DNA from 2 places in the Paenarthrobacter sp. TE3676 genome. Region 1 is predicted to be linked to the other one. Evidence: riboswitches for the same ligand, from Rfam matches in the RefSeq annotation. Region 1 holds a riboswitch; the other holds the start of a gene.
What was found. A riboswitch is a leader RNA that binds a small molecule or an ion and turns the genes downstream of it on or off. The one in region 1 is predicted to bind S-adenosylmethionine.
Positions count from the first base shown of each region.

Region 1 (7,580 bases):
AACAACGTGCCTAACACCGTGGCCGCAGTACTCCTCCACATCCGGGACGTCACCGGATTCATGCCGCACATCTACTTCCGCTGGACCGAGGGCAACCCGATTTCCAACCTCAGCAAGTTCCTGTTCTTTGGCGAAGGAGAGATTGCGCCGGTAACACGCGAAGTGCTGAGGGAAGCCGAGCCGGACATCACCCGCCGGCCGTGGGTGCACGTGGGCTAACCGCCCGGATCCGCGCGCCGATACTACAGATAATGCCCATGTTTGCTGCAAACATGGGCATTATCTGTCACCTCGCGAGGGGTGGCCTAGCGGCTCGCTGCCGGCACCAGCACCCACAACACCTCCACGGTCTCGTCCGTGGGGTTGATCCAGGTGTGGGGTTCGCGGCCCGGGAAGGAGAGCGTGTCCCCCTCTTCGAGGTCGTACTCCTCATTGGTCAGGATGAGCTTGATCCGGCCCTTGACCACATGCAGGACGTCCACGTCGCAGTCCACGGCATAAAGCTCGTTTTCACCGCGGCCACGCGGCTCGATGGTTGCCTGCAGGATCTGGAGCCGACGTTCGGAGCGGGCGGTCAACAAACGCTCCACGATGCCCTGGCCACCCAAGGAGATGCGGGGGCCGTCGTCGCGCTTGGTCAGGTGTGTCTCCGGAGCTGCGAACAGGTCCCCCACGGATACGGACAGCACTTGGCAAAGAGTGACCAGCGAGGCGACCGACGGCGATGTCAGGTCCCGCTCCACACGGCTGAGGAAGCCTTTGGTCAGGCCGGTAGCATCCGCCACTTGCTCGATGGTGAGCCGCTGCGCTTGCCGGGCTGCGCGGATTCTGGAACCGATGGCAACGGGAACATTGCTCGGTTCAACGGGTAGAGCCTTCATTCACGAACCTTTCAGGCCTGTCATGTGGCCCTGTCATTGGAGCAATAGTAGCCGGGAGACAGGACAAGAGCGCCAGAATACGCGAAAGCATGACCAAAGGATCTTGACTGTTACTCCCATCACAACATATCCTCATAGGCAACAAGTGTTGTCTGTGAGGCACACAACACATCCCCCAATCTCCAATCGTCAGCACAGAGACTTCGACGCTTCGCAGGAGTATCGTCGAAAACCCCAACCTCCGTGCATCAGCTCCAAGGACCGTTCATGGAATCTTCGGCTATAAACATCGCAATCGTGGTGGTGTACCTGCTCGCCATGCTGGCATTCGGCTGGTGGGGCAAGTCCCGCACCAAGAACAACAGCGACTTCCTGGTGGCCGGCCGCCGCCTGGGACCCTTCCTTTACACCGGCACCATGGCCGCAGTGGTCCTCGGTGGCGCATCCACCGTGGGCGGCGTCGGCCTCGGTTACAAGTTCGGTATCTCCGGCATGTGGCTGGTTGTGGCCATCGGTTCAGGCGTGCTACTGCTCAGCCTGCTCTTCGCCGGAACCATCCAAAAGCTCAAGATCTACACGGTCTCGCAGATGCTGACCCTCCGCTATGGCAGCACGGCCACCCAGACCTCGGGCATAGTCATGTTGGCCTATACGCTGATGCTGTGTGCCACGTCCACCGGCGCCTACGCCACCATCTTCGTGGTCCTCTTCGGCTGGGAGCGTTGGCTCGCCATCGCCATCGGCGGCGCAATCGTGCTGGTCTACTCCACCATTGGCGGCATGTGGTCCATCACCTTGGCCGACCAGGTCCAGTTCGTCATCAAGACCGTGGGAATCTTCTTCCTCATGCTCCCCTTCGCCCTGAACGCCGCAGGTGGCCTCGATGGCATCCGAGCCCGCGTCGATGAGAGCTTCTTCGACATCGGCGGCATCGGCCTCCAGACGATCATCACCTACTTCGTCGTGTACACACTGGGCCTCCTGATCGGCCAGGACATCTGGCAGCGCGTGTTCACCGCCAAGAACCCCACAGTTGCCCGCTGGGGCGGCGCTACCGCCGGCGTCTACTGCATCCTCTACGGCTTCGCAGGTGCCCTGATCGGCATGGCCGCCAGCGTTGCCCTCTCCGGCATCGAAATCGCTGCCAAGGACGACGTCTACGCAGAGGTCGCTACCCGGCTCCTGCCCATCGGCATCGGCGGCTTGGTGCTTGCCGCAGCTGTGGCCGCCATGATGTCCACGGCGTCAGGCGCACTGATTGCTGCTGCAACCGTTGCCCGCGCCGACGTAATGCCTTTCGTTGCCAGCTGGTTTGGCAAGAAGGTGGACACCTCCGACTCCGATAACCCTGAGCACGACGTCAAGGCCAACCGTTACTGGGTACTCGGCCTGGGGATCGTCGCAATCATCATCGCCATCTCCACCAAGGATGTGGTGGCCGCACTGACCATTGCCTACGACATCCTGGTTGGCGGCCTCCTCGTGGCCATCATTGGCGGCTTGGTGTGGAAGCGTGGAACGGGCATCGCCGCAGCATGGTCCATGGCGGCCGGTTCAGTGGTAACCCTCGGAACCATGATCATCCTTGAGATCAACGCCGAAGTTCCCCTCGATGGCATCTACGCCAACGAGCCCATCTACTTCGGTTTGATCGCCTCGGCTTTGGTGTACGTAGTGATCTCGCTTGCCAGCAAGCCCACGGATCCGGCAGTCATGAAGGCCTGGACGGATCGCGTTGCCGGTACCCGCGTGGCCGAAGAAGAGCTCACCACCCCCGCTTCCTAGGCGGGCACAAAGAACTAGGCAAGGTTCAGGAAACAAGTAAAGTTCGACGGCGGCGCCTCCCCTTTTTGGGGCGGCGCCGCCGTTGCGCTATGTCCGGGAACCACCCGCTGGAAGGCCCGCTCTACACGCCAAAACCACCCCAAAGAGCGCAAAGCAGGCCCCACAACACACCAAGGCCCACAACACGCGCCCACCCCTTGGAAGGCCCGCTCTGCACGCCAAACCCACCCATAGTGAGCAGAGCAGGCCCATCAACACACCCCACAGCGGGTGGCCGAACACCAATGCGGTAGGGTGGTCCCAGCTTCAAGAGATGTGGTGCCAAGCTCCGACTGGCCACACACCAACCCCATGTTCACGGGTGGTTCGGATGAGGAAGCGGCCCGTCCCGGACCAGAGACAACCGAGCGGGCAAGAGCACTCCCCCAAGGAGCAGTCCCTTGCCGTACCAAGGCGATACCACCCCGGTAAACACCACAGCACCCAGTACCCCGGCCGGAACGGCCACCCCCACGGTCGCGGTGATCCCCGCCGTCGACCTCTTCCTGGGCACGGTGACCATCACTGCCAATGCTGGAACCGAGCAGTTCAGACATGACCAACCGCAACTCATCGCGCAGGCGTTGGCCCAAGCCGTCCGGCCAACGCACTGGTGTGAGTCGTCCAAGACACTAACGGTGACTGTTGCGGCCGTCGGAAAACGGGCGGGCGTCAAACGTCACTTCACACTAGGGCACGGGAAACAGACCTAAGCTTCCTCGTCTTCCTCGCGGAACTCTTCGGTTTCGTCTATGGGGACAACGCGTTCGTCGTCCTCGGGGGCGTCCACTTCCTCTACCCAGGGTTCGTCCACTTCCTGGTCTTCGGCGTAGTCGTAGGCCGGGTCGGACTCAATGGTTGTCCGTTCCGGGTAGTTGGCGTGTGATTCGGTGGTGTTCATGGTGCAACCTCCGTCTCGTGGGCCTGTTCTGGTGGGCGGTTCAGCCCGTTGACCCGAATGCAGGAATCCAGTGGCGGAAGGGCCCCGCCCCTGTCCTTCCATCTGAGCACCGGCACAGTCGAGGGTCAAGGAAATTACGGTGCACCGAACATTCCAGTTAAGGAATACCAGCCAAAAATCCGCGCGGATAAGCGGTAGTGTGGGGCGTGCAATGGGGCCGCAACTACCCCACCAAGCACAGGAGACAAAGTGCAGATGCACCAGGAATCCCACAGTTCGTCGAGCTCCGCTCCGGACCCCACCCCCGAACCGGCAACCGCCGAAAACGCCGGCACGCAACCCGCGCCGCCCTCGCACGCTGACATCCGCCGGTGGCGGCAGTACCTGGCCGATGAGCGTGCCGAGGCCGCCGTCTACCGCGAACTGGCCCAGCGACGTGACGGCGAAGAACGCCAAATCCTGCTCGCCCTGGCCGAAGCCGAAGGCAGGCACGAAGCCCACTGGCTCAAGCTCCTTGGCGAGCATGCCGGTATGCCCAAGGCAGCTTCCACCCGCAGCCAGTTCCTGGGCTTCCTGGCCCGCAACTTCGGTTCAGTGTTCGTCCTCGCTCTGGCACAGCGCGCCGAAGGCCGTTCCCCGTACGGCACCGAACCTGCCGCGACGCCTGCCATGGTGGCCGATGAACAAATCCACGAAGAAGTAGTCCGCGGCTTGGCCACACGCGGACGCAACCGGCTCTCCGGAACCTTCCGCGCGGCCGTTTTCGGCGCCAACGACGGTTTGGTCAGCAACCTTTCCCTGGTCATGGGCATGGCCGCAACCGGCGTGCCCAGCCCCGTGGTGCTCATGAGTGGCGTCGCGGGTCTCCTTGCCGGGGCCCTCTCCATGGGTGCGGGCGAATACGTCTCGGTCCGCTCGCAGCGGGAGCTCCTTAACGCGACCCTTCCCACGCAGGCCACTCTGACCGCGGCACCGTCATTGGACATCGAGCACAACGAGCTGGTCCTGGTGTACTTGGCCCGTGGCATGACGCGTGAAGCCGCGGAGCATCGTGCTGCCGAGCGCATGGGATTGTTCAGCTGCGACTGCGATCCCAGCCTTTCCTTGCAGCCGGAGAAGCCACCCACTGACGATCATGAATCCGTCGGTTCGGCGTGGGGTGCAGCGATGTCCAGCTTCTGCTTCTTCGCTTCGGGCGCCATTGTGCCCATCCTGCCGTTCATTTTCGGCATGACGGGCATCGCCGCCTTGCTGGTGGCCGGCGTTCTGGTGGGTATCGCGCTCCTGGCTACCGGCGCCGTCGTCGGCTTGTTGTCCGGAACCTCGCCGCTGAGCCGCGGGCTCCGCCAGCTTGCCATCGGCCTGGGTGCGGCGGCGGCCACGTATGGTCTGGGCTTGGCGTTCGGAGCAGCGATCGTCTAAGTTTGGACGGCTCGGTCCGGAGACCGTAATGTTGGTTCGTCCTCCGCGCTGCCCCGCGTGACCAGGGCATCAGGAATGGAGAACCGTGGACCCGGAGCGGGAAGCAATGCGCGTGCCGAAGCACCGCCGCACTGGAACAGCCTTGCGTGTTCTCCGCGGCGTCCTCATGGCCGTCATTGCCGCCGTCGTCGCCGTTCTGGTCAGTGGATTCCTGCAGGGCGACCCTCGCATCACCGCGCTGTTCCCGGGCGTGAGCGTGCCGGGAACCACAGAGGACCAGCCGGGTGGAGCCGAACCGGCGCGCCCCCTCGACGCGCCGCCGCCCGGACTTGAGGAGGCGGACGCCCCACTGGCCTCGCCTTCAGCGCCCGGCACCACCAACGATTCGTACAAGTTCCTGGCCACGAACGACGACGGCACCCCGGTAGGTTACTCGCCTTGCCGTCCGCTCCATTACGTTGTCAACGATGCGTCCGCACCCATTGGCTCAGACGCCCTCCTGACCGCCGCCTTGGCGAATATTTCTGCGGCGTCCGGCATCCAGTTCATCGACGACGGCACCACTGACGAGTTGCCAGTGGACCGGCGTGAGCCCTACCAGCCGTCCAAATACGGCGACCGGTGGGCTCCCCTGCTGATTTCGTGGACCACACCGGTGGAAGCCCCTGCGCTGGCAGACAACGTCATCGGCACGGGAGGCAGCACCATGTACTCCCTCAACAAGGGACCCAAAAGCTACATCACCGGGAGCCTGGAGCTGGACACCCCACAGGTAACGGAACTGCTCGCGAGTCCCGGCGGGGCCGACTACGTCCTGGCAGTCATGCAACACGAACTGGGCCATGTCATGGGCCTTGACCATGTGGATGACCCGATCCAACTCATGTACCCGGAAATCGGCGCCCCCGACGGCCTTGCGGCGGGCGACCTGAACGGCCTTCATCTTCTCGCCTCGGCACCCTGCCGCAAGGACATCTGACTCGTTCACGCTTCAAGCATTCCCGGCATGGACTCCCGGTGGAGTGGGACTTATGCTGACGAATACGGCCGACGGCGGCGCCCCACTTCCCGTCGCAGCCGCCACGTCAGGGGGTTCCATGGAACCTTATGGGTCGCCCAAGTGGCCGGACCCCGATCCCCCTCGTCCGAATTACCTTCCGCATGCCCCGCGCCCGCCGGAGCCTCCACCGGTCAGGCCGCCGATCAAGCACAGCAGCATCGCGGCCATCCTGTTCCTTTTCAGCGTGCTCGGCTTGGTGTGCGCGGGAGCCTACTTCAGCGGCGAACTCCACCAGCTCTTGTACGGATCATCCGCCACACAGAGCCAGGCGCCCCGCCCCGGGCTGGCACCTTTCGGCCAGCGCCAGGAGCCGGTTCCGGGACTAGAGGAAGCCGACGCACCGCTTGGAACGCCGGCACCTCTGAACCGCCCCAGTTCGTCGTACAAGTTCCTGGCCGTCAAGGAAGACGGAACTCCGCTGGCGTACTCGCCGTGCCGGCCCATCCACTATGTGATCAACTCGGACCTCGCACCGCCCTCCTGGCAGCCGCTGGTGGAAGAAGCCGTGCGACAGGCCGGCGAAGCCACAGGATTGAAGTTCATCTACGACGGCCCCAGTTCCGAAGTTCCTTCCCCCAACAGATCCGGGTACCAGCCCGAAAGGTACGGAGACCGCTGGGCTCCCGTACTCATTGCGTGGAGCACGCCGGAGCAGGTGCCACGCCTGAGCGGGCAGACCGTGGGCCTTGGCGGAAGCTCTTCCATTGGCCTCAGCAACGGCTATAAGGCCTACGTCACGGGCACGGTGTCCCTGGATGCCCCACAATTCGCGGACATCGTGGACGCTCCCAGCGGAGAAGAGATCGGCGTAGCAGTCATCATGCATGAGCTGGGGCACCTCCTCGGCTTGGACCACGTGGACGATCCCCGGCAGCTCATGTTCGACCAAGCCTCCTGGGTACGCGGGTACGCTGCGGGCGACCGGACTGGTTTGGCCCAGCTGGGCACGGGCCCCTGCAGCAAAGACTTCTGAGGACCTACCCGACGACCACTGCGAGCGCGTCCTCCACCGTATCCACCAGGAAGATCCTGTCCTCCATGGGCTTCCCGGCCGCGAGGCTGCGCAACATGGGCCAGGCAGGAAAGGTCCGTTCCCAGTGTTCGCGGCCCACCAACACCATGGGAGTAATGGTCTCCGGGGCTCCGTAGTAGTTCTCGCACGCGTCCTGGAAGATCTCCTGCACCGTCCCTGCCGCGCCCGGGAGGAACACGATCCCTCCATTGCAGAGCTCCAGCAAGATCGCTTCCCGGACGGCGTTGGCGAAGTATTTGGCGATGTGGGTGGCGAACAAATTCGGCGGCTCATGACCGTAGAACCATGTTGGAATTCCGAGCGTCGGGGTGCCGCCGGGATAACGTTCGACGACGGCGGCTGCTTGCCGCGCCCAAGCCGTCACGGAGGGCCTGAACCCCGGCACAGCGGCGAGCGACTCAAGCGCAGCCGTGGAGTCGGCGTCGGGCAGTCCGCTCAAGTAGGCACCAAGGTTGGCTG
Region 1 covers NZ_JBWBQU010000005.1:331,947-339,526, forward strand. The annotation lists gene ACZ881_RS14315 (APC family permease) at 1-219, shown strand, start outside; gene ACZ881_RS14320 (helix-turn-helix domain-containing protein) at 306-881, opposite strand; gene ACZ881_RS14325 (sodium:solute symporter family protein) at 1,149-2,666, shown strand; SAM riboswitch class IV at 2,971-3,090, shown strand; gene ACZ881_RS14330 (hypothetical protein) at 3,107-3,418, shown strand; gene ACZ881_RS14335 (hypothetical protein) at 3,415-3,606, opposite strand; gene ACZ881_RS14340 (VIT1/CCC1 transporter family protein) at 3,862-5,028, shown strand; gene ACZ881_RS14345 (matrixin family metalloprotease) at 5,171-6,007, shown strand; gene ACZ881_RS14350 (matrixin family metalloprotease) at 6,060-7,061, shown strand; gene ACZ881_RS14355 (LOG family protein) at 7,066-7,580, opposite strand, start outside.

Region 2 (7,580 bases), on a different contig from region 1:
GACCTGCTCTCATGGCGGGTGATCTTCTTCATCAATGTCATCCCAGCTGTTGCCATCTGGCCAATGCTTGCAAGCCTGCGGTCGTCGGATGCGGCGAGGGACAAGAGCAAAAGCATCGACTACCTGGGAGCTTTCCTGGCCATGGTTGGCTTGGGCGGGCCAGTGTATGCCTTCATCGAACAGGGGAGGATGGGGTGGGGGAGCGCCCAGGTGTGGGTCCCACTGGTGGTGGGTGTGGTTGCGATGGTGCTGTTCCTCATCCACGAGGCCCGGACTGCTGAGCCCATGTTGCCGTTGCGACTCTTCAGTATCCGCAATTTTGCCTGGGGTAATCTCGCCACTCTGGCCATCTATGCCGCGATCTCCCTGGGTTTCTTCGTGTTGGGCATTTACTTGCAGCAGGTAGGCGGCATGGGCGCCACCGTGGCGGGCCTGGCGCTGCTTCCGGGCACAGTCATCCTGATGCTGGGTGCGTCCTACTTTGGTGGTCTCGCCGGAAAGTACGGTCCCAGATGGTTTATGACGGTAGGCCCTCTACTGTGCGGTGCGGGCTTCCTGATGTCATTGACTGTCCAGGAGCCGCTCAACTACTGGACGCAGGTGTTGCCGGGGCAGATTGTCTTTGGCCTTGGCCTGGCGACGTTGGTTGCGCCCCTCACGGCTGCCATTCTAGGCGCTGTTCCCTCGGAGGAGGCCGGGATCGGTTCAGCCGTGAACAACGCGGTTGCCCGTATTGCGGGTCTGATCTCCATCGCCTTCGCAGGGGTGATTGTGGGGCCGGCCTTCACCCGGGACGGACTGTACAACGCTTTGCTGGTGACAGCGGGCCTGTTCCTGTTCGGGGCGCTGGCCTCCGCCGTCGGAATCCGGAATCCTGTGCAGGAAGCTGCGGCGGCCGCCGTCAGCGAACCTCATACCGCGTCCGACGACGGCGGTGCGAGCGGGCAGCCAAGCTGACCTAAAGCGCGCCTGGGCTCAAGGGGGCCTGGGCTTGTCGGGATCGGGCTTACCGGGCTGGAAGGATGCAGCCTTCGTGCGTCTCCGCGCTTTGAACCCAGAGAGCTGAAGTGACCTCGTCCGCGAGGTCGAACTCGCGGCCTTTTGCGCCGCTGCCGATGCGCACCACCAAAGCTCCTCCGAAGGGTTTGCGGCCCACCACTTCAACGGGCGCGTCCAAGGAAATTTCTTCAGAGGCGAGGTATCGCAAGAGGTCCGGATTCTCATCGCTGATTCGCGTGATCCTGCCTGAGTGGCCCTGATCCAGTTCAATCATTCGGTAAGCGTGCGGCAAGTCGACCGAACCATCTTCCGAAGGAATAGGGTCTCCGTGTGGGTCCCGGACAGGATGTCCAAGCTTGGCCGACATCCGCTCAATGAACGTATCGGACACGGCGTGCTCCAACATTTCGGCTTCGTCGTGGACCTCGTCCCAGCTGTAGCCGAGTTCATCCACCAAGTACGTCTCAATCAACCGGTGCCGGCGCACCATGGACAGCGCGAGCCGCATACCTTGAGGGGTCAGTCTGATGGCACTGTAGGGTTGGTGATCAACCAGGCCTTGGTCCTTGAGCTTGCGCACCATCTCAGACACCGAGGAGTTAGCCACTCCCAGGCGCTGGGCAAGCTGGGACGACGTAATTGGTTTGTCCTGCCACTCCGTGTAGGAGTAGATGACCTTGACGTAGTCCTCGATCGAGGATGAGGGCGTACTGGTCTTCACACCCCAAGCCTACCGTGGCGTTGTACCTTGACCCTTGACTGCCCGCCAGGTCTGCGTCATGTAGGGCAACCCGATGGTTTCACCAGGGACATGGCCGAGGTGGTCGCAGAGGTACCACTCCAGGTTGCCCATGACCTTCGCACGGGTGGCGTCGTTGGCGCGGAGGTAGTAGCTGCGCGACTTGGTCAGTTCCATGATGTCCTCCGGCGTCAGGGCATCCTCCCACCGGGTCAGATGACTTTCCAAACCTTCAAACTCCGGGCCGATGACTGGCCGGAATCCGGGCTTGTGGACATCGCCTGCATGCATGATGCGTGAAAGGCGGTGAACCCACGGAACAGAAGTGTCCAGTTGATTCCAGATCAGTCCCAAGATCCCATGAGGCCGCAGGATCCGGGCGATCTCCGTGCTCGCTGCAAGGGGCTCGCACCAGTGCCAGGCCTGGGCAACGCTGACGACGTCGAATGCTGAGTCCGTCAGTCCTGTTGCCTCGGCCGTTCCCTCCAGCGCATTGACGTGGGGGTAGGCTTTTCGCAATTGCTCCAACATGTCCGTGGAAGGATCGACGGCGGTGACCGCCAGGCCGCGTTCTACGAGGAGTGCCGTGAACTTTCCTGTGCCGGCTCCGAGGTCCGCCGCGGACCTCGCCCCCGGAGGAACCAGCCAGTCCACGGAATCGGCGGGGTAGCCGGGTCGCACGCGGTCATAGTGTTCGCCGCCGTCCTGGAAGCTCTGACCGAGTTCATGCCGGCGGGAAGCATGCAGCCTTGGACCACGCGGCCCGGCTGGTCCGGGAGTACGTGGCTGTCCGCTGGCGGCAGCCGGTGAACGCAGGGCCACGAAAGCTCCTTCACAGGGTCGCTAAAAGTACCCTATGAATTTACCGCAGTGTTCCCGGTCCGCAGTGTTCCTAGTCAACAGTGCAGGGAGCTGCGCCCGCAGTGCCGGGAGTGTTCGGGGCCCATTCGGGGTAGCTGCGATGGTCATTTGCAGGAACCCAACGGCCCTCGTCCACCACGTAGTCCCAGCCCAGTCCGTCGCGCTTGAGTCCTTCGATGCCTGCAAGCAGCCTTGTGGCGTCCTCCAACCGGGAGCCGACGCCGAAGCTGGCGCGCAGGGATCCGGAGGGGAGCCCGAGGCGTTTGAGGAGCGGGTGGGCGCAGAACCGGCCATCACGGAGGCCAACCCCGTGCTCGGCCGCCAGGTAGGCCGCAACCAGTCCGGCGTCGAATCCTTCTACGGAGAAGTTGACCACACCGATGGTGTCCAGGGAGTCAGCGAAGATCTTGTGGACGGTCACGCCATCGATGGCCTCCAGGCCCTGCACCAGGTACGAGCGGATGGCGGACTCGTGGGCGTGCCACGCGTCCTGATCGAGCCCTGCGAGGACTTGGGTGGCGCGGGCAAGTGTCGCGGCGCCCAGCACGTTGGGTGAGCCGCCCTCGTGGCGCGCCGGGCCCGCGGCCCAGCTCACTGAGTCCAGGCGCGCTTCACGTACCGCGCCGCCTCCGGCCAGGTGCGGTATGCCGGCGTCGAGCCAGTCCGGACGACCCACCACCACACCCACGCCGAAGGGGGCATAAAGCTTGTGTCCGGAGAAGACGATGTAGTCAACGTCCGCCTCGGTGATGTTGATCCGGCGATGAGGTGCGAGCTGCGCAGCGTCCACCACGATCCTTGCGCCGTATTCGTGGGCAAGCGAAGCAAGGCGGGCGATGGGAAGAATTTCCCCCGTCACGTTCGAGGCGCCGGTAACAGCCAGCAGGCTGACCCCGCCCTGGGCAAGTTCGGCCTTGAGCTTGTCCACCGTTTCGGCCAGGGTTGGTGCCGCGACGACGCTGCGGTGGGGGACTCCCTGCCACGGAAGCAAGTTGGCGTGGTGCTCGATGTCCAAGTACAGGACCTCGCCCGCAAATTGGCCATCCACCTGCGGGAGGCATCCGGCCAGGAGGTTCAACGAGTCAGTGGTGTTCCGTGTGAAGATCACTGAGTCATCGGCACGCCCGCCGACGAAATCACGGACGATGTTCCGCGAGTTCTCGTACACCGACGTGCTGATTTGCGAGGCGTACCCGGCGCCCCGGTGAACGCTGGCGTAGTAGGGCAGGACCTCGTTGAGGTAGGCCGAAACGATGGTCAGGGCCGGGGCCGATGCGCCGTAGTCCAAGTTTGCGTAGCGGACGTGGCCACCCTGAATCAGGGGAGCCTGAAGCTCAGCGCCAGTGACCGCCGCAAGCGGACGCACAGCGGTTGTCGTCTCTGCTGTGGATTCTTCAACAAAGGACGGAATGGTGTTGGAGTTGAACGTGACAGTGCTCATGGAACCTCACTCAAGAGGGACCCCCATAGGGGGATCCGCGCTTGCCGCATCCGTTCCGGACCGGCCGGGTCGTCACCCGGGGCACCCCACCGCGAATGGAGGGTTGCCGGCCAGCAAACCGGGGTTTAGCGCTGGCACTCGTGACCTGTAAAAAAGGCTAAGGCACGTCCGGGGAGGCTTCCAAAGCCGCTCCCTTTTGTTAAGCCCTTTGTTACGTCGAATGCGAAATCCCTTCTTCGCCGAATAAAAAACGGCGGAGACCCTCTGTGGGGGCCATCCGCCGTCGAAAATTCCGCCTGCTGCTTGGTTGGCCAGGCGTGGATAGGTTTAGAGAAGGTCGTCCAATCCGGGGTTGAGGCGCTTGAGGACCTCGGAGTGCAGGATCGAGTTGGTGGCCAGGGCGTTACCGCCAAACGGACCGTCTTCGCCTTCCAAGGACGTGAAACGGCCGCCTGCCTCGGTGACGATCGGGACGAGTGCTGCCATGTCGTAGAGGTTCAGTTCAGGCTCGCAGGCGATATCCACTGCCCCCTCGGCCACGAGGCAATACGACCAGAAATCACCATAGGCGCGTGTCCGCCAGATGTCTTCCGTCAGCCCCAGGAATTCATCCAGGTTGCCGCGTTCCTTCCACCCCGAAAGGCTGGAATATGACATGGAGGCGTCGGCCAGGCGGGAAACGTTGGACACCTTGAGCCGCGTTGCCGAGGCCAGGGAGCGGCCCATGTAGGCGCCCATGTCCTTCGCAGCCCACCATCGCTTGCCTAGTGCAGGCGCACTTACTACGCCCACCACAGGTTCCCCCTCATCCACGAGGGCGATCAACGTTGCCCACACCGGGACACCGCGGACAAAGTTCTTGGTCCCGTCGATGGGGTCTATGATCCAGCGACGTGAACCGTGACCGCTGCTGCCGAACTCCTCGCCCAGGACCGCGTCCCGCGGACGGGAGCGGGACAGTTGACCGCGGATTGCTTCCTCTGCGGCCTTGTCAGCGTCAGTGACAGGTGTGAGGTCGGGCTTGGTTTCGATCTGCAGGTCCAGTGCCTTGAAGCGATCCATGGTCTGGGCGTCGACTGAATCGGCGAGGACGTGGGCCAGGCGCAGGTCATCGTTGTAGGTGGAAACGGGATGGGTCATGCCACCAAACTATCCTGAATCGTTCGCTGCATTGGGGACGTGAAGCAGACAACGAATCAGTTGACGGTGCCCAGTTCCTTGGTCTCTTTCGCTTCGAGCCTTGGGTCTGCACCCAGCAATCGGCGCAAGGAGGCCAACCGGGCCACTCCCGATGGCCCGGCATGGCCATCGTTTACCCATGCATCCAGCCCGCAATTGGTGGCTGTGGCACCGTGCTTGCAGCCGCGGTCGCAGGTCTCGGTGCCGGGCTCAAGGTCCGGGAACGAGTGCAGTATCCGGTCCGGATCCACATGCGCCAAGCCGAAGGAGCGGATTCCGGGAGTATCGATGATCCAGCTGCCGGACGGTGCATCATCCAGCTTCAACGCCAAAGCCGAGGATGATGTGTGCCTGCCACGGCCCGTCACCGCGTTGACGCCCCCAGTGGCGCGCTCTGCACCTGTCAGCGCGTTGACCATGGTGGATTTGCCAACGCCGGAGTGACCGAGCATGACGGTGACTTTTCCACCCAGGTGCGAGCGGAGTTGGGATACGGCGACCTTGTCCAGCCGGGCTGATAGTCCGTCATCGGAACGGGCATCGATGCCGCCGGCCTCGGAGTCAGCGGTCCGGCTGATGATCACGGGAAAATCCAAGCTCAGGTAATTGGCCAGGAGTTCCGCCGGGTCTTTCACATCCGCCTTGGTGATGAGCAGCAACGGCTCGATGCCGGCGTCGTACGCTGCGACCAAGGCGCGATCAATGAATCCGGTGCGTGGCTCCGGGTTGGCCGCCGCAACAACCACCACGAGCTGATCGGCGTTGGCCACGACCACCCGTTCGATGGGGTCCGTATCGTCGGCACTCCGGCGAAGGAGGGTCTTCCGCTCTTCCACCCGGACCAGGCGCGCCAAGGTATCGGGAGACCCGGAGACGTCACCCACCAATGCGACGAAGTCGCCGGGGACAACGGGGTTGCGTCGCAGTTCGCGGGCGCGGGCTGCAATAACGATCCGTTCGTCGGCTGAATCTTCGCCAACAATTGCCCTGTACCGTCCGCGGTCCACTGTGATGATCCTGCCTATTACGGCGTCATCGTGGCTGGGGCGATCCTTGGTGCGTGGCCTGGATCCTTTTTTGCTGGGACGGATCCGGACGTCGGATTCGTCCCAGGAGCGTGCGTCACGGCCCATGGTTAGTTGCTGGCCTCATCAAGATCGGTGTTGGCATCAGTTGGCTGCAGCATTGCTTCCCACATCTTGGGAAAATCCGGCATGGTCTTCGATGTCGTGGCGATGTCCTCAACCTGTACGCCTTCGACGGCGAGCCCCAGGATGGCCCCGGCAGTGGCCATGCGGTGGTCGGCGTAGCTGTGGACCACGCCGCTGTGAAGGGCCGACGGGCGGATAACCAGGCCATCGGCGGTCTCTTCCGCGTCGCCTCCGAGGCTGTTGATTTCGGCAACCAGCGCGGCGAGCCGGTCCGTTTCGTGTCCGCGGAGGTGGGCAATACCGGTCAGCCGGGAGGGGCCGCTGGCCAATGCGCACAGGGCGGCCACAGTGGGTGCCAATTCGCTTGTTTCGTCGAAGTCGGCACCCTTGATTTCTGCCCCGCCGGTCACCGTCAGTGTCCCGTTTTCGAAAGTTACTTCTGCTCCCATGGTGGTCAGGATGGTGCGCCACTGGTCGCCCACTTGTGTGGTCCCGGCCGGCCAATTGGGGATGCGGACGGTGCCGCGTGTGGCCAGCGCAGCGGCGAGGAAAGGTCCTGCATTTGAGAGGTCCTGTTCGATCCGCTGGTCAAAAGCGCGGATGGGTCCCGGAGAGACCCGCCAGTGGTTGGGCACGGAATCGTCCACGACGACGCCAACGCTGCGGAGGACTTCCACGGTCATGGTGATGTGGTCCAAGCTGGGGACGGGCTTGCCCACGTGTTCCAGATGCAGGCCATCAACGAAGCGGGCACCCACCAGCAGTAACGCGGAAACGAACTGCGATGAGGCGCTGGCGTCGATCACAAGGTGGCCGCCCCGGACCTGGCCGGTTCCCTCTACGGCGAAGGGAAGGGACGACGGCGTCCTGCCGCCGTCTGCTGCCACCGGCACGCCGAGGGCGATCAACGCTTCGATGATGGTTCCCATGGGCCTGTTGCGGGCGTGGGGATCGCCGTCGAAGACGGTGACGCCCGTACGCAACGCAGCCAGCGGGGGGACGAACCGCATGACAGTTCCGGCCAGCCCGCAGTCAATTGCCGTTTCAGCCCCTGTTGCGGCGGGATCCATGGGCGTAATTTCCAGGTCCGGCCCGAAGGAGCCGTCCCCGGATACCTCGGTGACGCTTGCCCCCAATTGCCGGAGGGCCTGGATCATGAGCGCAGAGTCGCGGGAATGAAGGGGAGCCCGCAGCCGTGAAGGACCATCCG
Region 2 covers NZ_JBWBQU010000001.1:203,132-210,711, forward strand. The annotation lists gene ACZ881_RS01060 (DHA2 family efflux MFS transporter permease subunit) at 1-957, shown strand, start outside; gene ACZ881_RS01065 (metal-dependent transcriptional regulator) at 1,007-1,720, opposite strand; gene ACZ881_RS01070 (class I SAM-dependent methyltransferase) at 1,730-2,554, opposite strand; gene ACZ881_RS01075 (aminotransferase class V-fold PLP-dependent enzyme) at 2,631-4,040, opposite strand; SAM riboswitch class IV at 4,073-4,186, opposite strand; gene hisN (histidinol-phosphatase) at 4,368-5,180, opposite strand; gene rsgA (ribosome small subunit-dependent GTPase A) at 5,237-6,352, opposite strand; gene aroA (3-phosphoshikimate 1-carboxyvinyltransferase) at 6,355-7,580, opposite strand, start outside.
Region 2: linked by a shared signal. The riboswitch ahead of ACZ881_RS01075 (aminotransferase class V-fold PLP-dependent enzyme) and the one ahead of ACZ881_RS14330 (hypothetical protein) in region 1 are both predicted to bind S-adenosylmethionine.